2 regions of the Streptomyces sp. NEAU-YJ-81 genome follow, and region 1 is predicted to be linked to the other one. Evidence: predicted binding sites of a transcription regulator. Region 1 holds the regulator's gene; the other holds the start of a gene.
What was found. Region 1 encodes HrcA, which represses chaperone genes, less so after heat shock. Its sites were predicted from a motif close to TTNGCACTCNGNNNNNCNGAGTGCNAA; they were not measured.

Region 1 (3,545 bases):
GTGATCGATCAATTCCTCCACCCGCCCCAGGAGCTCCGGCTGGAGGTCCTTGTAGGAGTGGACCGAGGACAGGATCCGCTGCCAGGCGGCCCCGGTGTTCTCCGGCCAGCCCAGGGCGCGGCAGACGCCCTTCTTCCAGTCCTGGCCGTGCGGCACCGTCGGCCAGGCCGGGATGCCGACGGAGGACGGCTTCACGGCCTCCCAGATGTCGATATAGGGGTGGCCGAGGACCAGCACATGCTCGCCGGTGACCTGTGCGGCGATACGGGACTCCTTGGAGCCCGTCACCAGATGGTCGACCAGGACGCCGAGCCGGGCGTCCGGGCCGGGGGAGAAGTCATCGACGATGGCGGGCAGGTCGTCGACGCCCTCCAGGTACTCCACGACGACGCCCTCGATACGCAGATCGTCGCCCCAGACCCGCTCCACCAGCTCCGCGTCATGGCGCCCCTCGACATAGATGCGCCCCGCACGGGCGACCCTCGCGCGCGCTCCCGGAACGGCGATCGACCCCGAGGCCGTGCGCTGGGGCGCGCTGGGCGCCGCCGCGCGCGGGCGTACGAGGGTGACGACACGCCCCTCGAGCAGAAAACCGCGCGGCTCCATGGGGAAGACACGATGTTTGCCGAAGCGGTCCTCCAGAGTGACCGTGGGTCCCTCGGCGGTCTTCTCGCAGCGGATCACGGCGCCGCAGAAGCCGGTGGTGACCTCCTCCACGACGAGGTCCGGATCGGCGGGGACCTCGGGGGCGGGCCGCTGCCGCTTCCAGGGCGGGGTGAGGTCCGGGTCGTACTGTCGCATCCGGATGACGATAGCGCGCGACGACAGCCCACTCCTGTAGTGCGGACAACTAGGTGGACGCCTAGTTGGGCGGCTAGGTGGACGCCTAGAGAGACACGCCGAAGCGGGCCGCCAGTTCGTCGCGTTGGGCCCGGACGAACCCGGCGTCCACGACCGAGCCGTGCCCCGGGACGTACCGCGCGTCCGGGCCGCCGAGGGTGAGCAGCCGGTCGAGGGCGGCGGGCCAGCGGCCGGGGATCGCGTCGGGTCCGGCCTGCGGCGTGCCGGACTCCTCCGCCAGATCGCCGCAGAAGACCACCTCGGGCCGGCCGGGCACCAGAACGGCCAGGTCATGGGCGGTGTGGCCGGGCCCCACATTGGCCAGCAGCACCGGCCGGTCGCCCAGGTCGAGGGTGAGCTCCCCGGAGACCAGGTGGTGCGGGCCGACCAGATGGTCCACGGCCTCGGTGGCGGCGTCCCGGTCCACTCCGTGGCGGATCGCGTCCTCGCGCAGCGTCTCCCGCTCACGGCGCAGCAGCTCGTCCATGCCCGTGGCCCCGTACACCTCGCAGCCCGCGAAGGCGGCCGAGCCCAGGACGTGGTCGAAGTGCGGATGGGTGAGCGCGATCCGGGTGGGGCGGCGGCCGGTCAGCCGGGTGATCAGGGCGCGCAGCTCGGCCCCGGCGCGCAGGGTCGCGCCGGTGTCCACGACGAGGATGTCGGTCCGGCCGACGACCACGCCGACCGTCTCGTCCCACTCCGGCGACCGACGGCGGGCCACACCGGGTGCGAGCCGCTCCCAGCCTGCCTCTTCCCAACACGTCTCCATACCGCGACGCTAGCTCAACGGGGATGGGGGAGAGTTGCTGCCAGCGGCGGCTCTTGCCCATGCCACCGCACCCCGCCGTACACTGGCGAAGGGGGTCTGGCACTCGTGCCCGGTGAGTGCCAGGCGGACGACCTGATGAGACCGCTGGACTGGAGGTGCGCGGGGTGCTCAGCGAACGCAGACTCGAGGTGCTGCGTGCCATTGTCCAGGACTATGTGGGGACGGAGGAGCCGGTCGGCTCCAAGGCGCTCACCGAGCGGCACCGGCTGGGGGTCTCGCCGGCCACGGTGCGTAACGACATGGCCGCTCTGGAGGACGAGGGGTTCATCGCCCAGCCGCATACGAGCGCCGGGCGGATCCCCACGGACAAGGGCTATCGCCTCTTCGTGGACAAGCTGGCGGGAGTGAAGCCGCTGTCCAGCCCGGAGCGGCGGGCCATTCAGAACTTCCTGGACGGCGCGGTCGACCTCGATGACGTGGTGGGCCGCACGGTCCGGCTGCTGGCGCAGCTGACCCGGCAGGTGGCGGTGGTGCAGTATCCGTCGCTGACCCGTTCGACGGTGCGCCATGTGGAGCTGCTGCCGCTGGCCACGGCCCGGGTGATGCTGGTGCTGATCACGGACACCGGCCGGGTGGAGCAGCGCATGGTGGACTGCCCCACCCCGATCACCGAGGACTCGCTGGCCGATCTGCGCGCCCGGCTCAACAGCCGGGTCGTGGGTCGGCGTTTCGCGGATGTGCCGCAGTTGGTGCAGGATCTTCCGGAGTCCTTCGAACAGGAGGACCGGGGGACCGTCTCGATCGTGCTGTCGACCTTGCTCGAGACGCTTGTGGAGGAGACCGAGGAGCGGCTGATGATCGGCGGCACCGCGAACCTCACGCGTTTCGTGCATGATTTCCCCCTGACGATCCGGCCCGTCCTGGAGGCACTCGAGGAGCATGTCGTCCTCCTCAAGTTGCTGGGCGAGGCCAAGGACTCGGGTATGACCGTGCGGATCGGGCATGAGAATGCTCACGAGGGGCTCAACGCCACCTCGGTCGTCGCGGTCGGCTACGGTTCCGGCGACGAGGCGGTCGCCAAACTCGGCGTGGTCGGACCGACCCGCATGGACTACCCCGGAACGATGGGAGCGGTACGCGCAGTGGCACGTTACGTCGGACAGATCCTGGCGGAGTCGTAAGTGGCGACGGACTACTACGCAGTCCTGGGCGTGCCGCGTGATGCCTCGCAGGACCAGATCAAGAAGGCATTCCGCCGGCTCGCACGCGAGCTGCATCCGGATGTGAACCCGGATCCGAAGACCCAGGAGCGGTTCAAGGAGATCAACGCCGCTTACGAGGTCTTGTCGGACCCACAGAAGAAGCAGGTCTACGACCTGGGCGGGGACCCGATGTCCGGGGCGGGCGGCGGTGGTGCCGGCGGCTTCGGAGGGGGCTTCGGCAACTTCTCCGACATCATGGACGCGTTCTTCGGGACCGCCTCGCAGCGCGGTCCGCGCTCCAGGACCCGGCGCGGTCAGGACGCGATGATCCGGCTGGACGTGGAGCTCAGCGAGGCCGCGTTCGGGACCACCAAGGACATCCAGGTCGACACCGCGGTCGTCTGCACGACGTGCAGCGGCGAGGGCGCGGCGCCGGGCACCTCGGCGCAGACCTGTGACATGTGCCGTGGCCGCGGTGAGGTCTCCCAGGTGACGCGGTCCTTCCTGGGCCAGGTCATGACCTCGCGGCCGTGCCCCCAGTGCCAGGGCTTCGGCACCGTGGTGCCGACTCCGTGCCCGGAGTGCGCGGGCGACGGCCGGATCCGCTCGCGGCGCACCCTGACCGTGAAGATCCCCGCCGGTGTGGACAACGGCACCAGGATCCAGCTGGCCGGTGAGGGCGAGGTCGGACCGGGCGGCGGCCCGGCGGGCGACCTGTATGTGGAGATCCACGA
Region 2 (3,545 bases), on a different contig from region 1:
AGGTCGTCATGGCCGCGGTCTACGGCGGTGAGCTGGTCGGCATCGAGGGCACCTACGACGACGTCAACCGCTTCTGCAGCGAGCTGATCGGCGACCCGGTGGGCGAGGGCTGGGGCTTCGTCAACGTCAACCTGCGGCCGTACTACGGCGAGGGCTCCAAGACCCTCGCGTACGAGATCTGCGAGCAGCTCGGCTGGCGGCTGCCGGACCAGATCGTCATCCCGATCGCCTCCGGCTCCCAGCTAACCAAGATCGACAAGGGGCTGAAGGAGCTGATCGCGATCGGTCTGGTCGAGGACAAGCCCTACAAGATCTTCGGCGCCCAGGCCGAGGGCTGCTCCCCGGTCTCCGCCGCCTTCAAGGCCGGCCATGACGTCGTCCGGCCGCAGAAGCCGCAGACCATCGCCAAGTCGCTGGCCATCGGCAACCCCGCGGACGGCCCGTACGTCCTGGACATCGCCCGCCGTACGGGCGGCGCGGTGGAGGACGTGAACGACGAGCAGATCGTCGACGCGATCAAGCTGCTCGCCCGCACCGAGGGGATCTTCGCGGAGACCGCGGGCGGGGTGACCGTCGGCGTGACCAAGAAGCTGATCGAGGACGGTCTGCTCGACCCGTCCCTGACGACCGTCGTGCTCAACACCGGCGACGGCCTCAAGACCCTCGACGCGGTGGCCCCCACCACGGGTCCCTCCGCCATCATCCGCCCCACCCTTGACTCGTTCCGAGAGGCTGGTCTCGCATGAGCGTCAACGTCCGAATCCCGACCATCCTGCGCACCTACACCGCCGGTCAGGCCGAGGTCCCCGCCGAGGGCGCGACCCTCGCCGAGGTCCTGGCGGACCTGGAGAAGAACCACCAGGGCATCGCGGCCCGCGTGCTGGACGACACCGGCAAGCTCCGCCGCTTCGTCAACGTCTACGTCAATGACGATGACGTCCGCTTCGCCGATGGCCTGGCCACGGCTACCCCGGACGGTGCCGGGATCTCGATCATCCCGGCGGTCGCGGGCGGCTGCTGACCCCGCGTCCACCCTCCTCACCTTTGGCATCGCCCCGTCCGGGGACAACCGGACGGGGCGATTCCGTGTGTGGAATCGCGATACAGTTGCCCGGAATCCCCGATGGCCCCCGGGCCGGAACCACATATGAGAACTCGTCAAGTTGTGCGTAAAGTGTGAGCGCGAATTGTCGGGTTGGTTCCCTATGTCCCGCCCGGCTTGCCCGAACTTCACATAAATTCTCACTTTTAACCGTTCGGCCGTGCCCAGAATTCTCGTCCGATTGACCTGTTGCAGAGGGCGTTGGGACGGATACATTCAGCGGCGGTCGACGCGTTCCGGCGCACACCCCCCACATCCGGGGGGTGAGGTCTGACCCGGGTCCGCGGAGTGCGGTCCTGCGCAAGGGCCAGCAATAGGGGAGTTAGGAATGGCTCAGGGCACCGTCAAGTGGTTCAACGCGGAGAAGGGGTACGGCTTCATCGCGGTCGACGGTGGTGCGGACGTGTTCGTCCACTACAGCGCGATCCAGATGGACGGGTACCGCACCCTCGAGGAAGGCCAGCGGGTCGAGTTCGAGATCTCGCAGGGTCAGAAGGGCCCGCAGGCCGACATGGTCCGCGTGGCCGTAGGCTGACGCGCCGACGCGACGCAGCTGAACAGTACAGTCCGAAGGGTCCGTGTCCCGGCCAGGGTACGGACCCTTCGGCGTGTCCGCGCTGAATTGTTACGGGGTTGGCGTCGCTTCGTCCCCGGGGGTGGATGGCCTCCGGCCGCTTGCGCCCACCCGTCGCCCGGCCGCCACCCCCCAAGGATGGCCTCCGGCCGCTTGCACTCTATAGGTCCGAGTGCTAATCATTGGCGTTAGCACTCTGACGTTGAGAGTGACAGAAGGACCGGGTCGGTGAGGCCCGCCAGGCCATGCGGGGCAAGGAACCGTACGGCAGGCAGGCCGTCCGTCGCGGGCGCCAGCGCGGTCCGGAGCAATCCACCCCGTCTTGGGAGGACCACTTCACATGGCCAAGATCATCGCGTTCGACGAGGAGGCGCGGCGCGGCCTCGAGCGCGGGATGAACCAGCTCGCCGACGCCGTCAAGGTCACCCTCGGCCCCAAGGGCCGTAACGTCGTCCTCGAGAAGAAGTGGGGCGCCCCCACGATCACCAACGATGGTGTTTCCATCGCCAAGGAGATCGAGCTCGAGGACGCGTACGAGAAGATCGGCGCCGAGCTGGTCAAGGAGGTCGCGAAGAAGACGGACGACGTCGCCGGTGACGGCACGACGACCGCGACCGTCCTCGCCCAGGCGCTGGTCAAGGAGGGCCTCCGCAACGTCGCCGCGGGTGCCAACCCGATGGCGCTCAAGCGGGGTATCGAGAAGGCCGTCGAGGCCGTCTCCGCCCAGCTTCTCGAGCAGGCCAAGGACGTGGAGACCAAGGAGCAGATCGCCTCCACCGCCTCCATCTCCGCCGCCGACACCCAGATCGGTGAGCTCATCGCCGAGGCGATGGACAAGGTCGGCAAGGAAGGTGTCATCACCGTCGAGGAGTCGCAGACCTTCGGGCTCGAGCTCGAGCTCACCGAGGGCATGCGCTTCGACAAGGGCTACATCTCCCCGTACTTCGCGACGGACATGGAGCGTATGGAGTCGTCGCTCGACGACCCGTACATCCTGATCGTCAACTCCAAGATCAGCAGCGTGAAGGACCTCCTCCCGCTGCTCGAGAAGGTCATGCAGTCGGGCAAGCCGCTGCTGATCATCGCCGAGGACGTCGAGGGCGAGGCCCTGGCCACCCTGGTCGTCAACAAGATCCGTGGCACCTTCAAGTCCGTCGCCGTCAAGGCCCCGGGCTTCGGTGACCGCCGTAAGGCCATGCTCGGTGACATCGCCATCCTTACCGGTGGCACCGTCATCTCCGAGGAGGTCGGCCTCAAGCTGGAGAACGCCGGGGTGGACCTGCTCGGCCGCGCCCGCAAGGTCACCGTCACCAAGGACGAGACCACCATCGTGGACGGCGCCGGCGACACCGACCAGGTGCAGGGCCGCGTCAACCAGATCCGCGCCGAGATCGAGTCCTCGGACTCGGACTACGACCGCGAGAAGCTCCAGGAGCGCCTGGCGAAGCTGGCCGGCGGCGTGGCCGTCATCAAGGCCGGTGCCGCCACCGAGGTCGAGCTCAAGGAGCGCAAGCACCGCATCGAGGACGCGGTGCGCAACGCCAAGGCGGCCGTCGAGGAGGGCATCGTCGCCGGTGGTGGCGTGGCCCTGCTGCAGACCGTCTCGGTCTTCGAGAAGCTGGAGCTCGAGGGCGACGAGGCCACCGGTGCCCAGGCCGTGCGCCTGGCCCTGGAGGCCCCGCTGAAGCAGATCGCGGTCAACGCCGGTCTCGAGGGCGGCGTCGTGGTCGAGAAGGTGCGCAACCTGACCCCGGGCCACGGCCTCAACGCCGCGACCGGTGAGTACGTCGACCTGATCGCCGAGGGCATCATCGACCCGGCCAAGGTCACGCGCTCCGCGCTGCAGAACGCCGCGTCGATCGCCGCGCT

Region 2: groL (chaperonin GroEL) is a predicted target of HrcA. The motif match lies at 1,829-1,855, and genes of this name have one in related genera.

What each region holds. Positions count from the first base shown of each region.
Region 1 covers NZ_JAGFNO010000003.1:193,366-196,910, forward strand. Annotated here, with positions in the region: gene J5X86_RS09230 (DUF3097 domain-containing protein) at 1-801, opposite strand, end outside; gene J5X86_RS09235 (MBL fold metallo-hydrolase) at 887-1,609, opposite strand; gene hrcA (heat-inducible transcriptional repressor HrcA) at 1,774-2,790, shown strand; gene dnaJ (molecular chaperone DnaJ) at 2,791-3,545, shown strand, end outside.
Region 2 covers NZ_JAGFNO010000001.1:980,438-983,982, forward strand. Annotated here, with positions in the region: gene thrC (threonine synthase) at 1-746, shown strand, start outside; gene J5X86_RS04305 (MoaD/ThiS family protein) at 743-1,021, shown strand; gene J5X86_RS04310 (cold-shock protein) at 1,431-1,637, shown strand; gene groL (chaperonin GroEL) at 2,017-3,545, shown strand, end outside.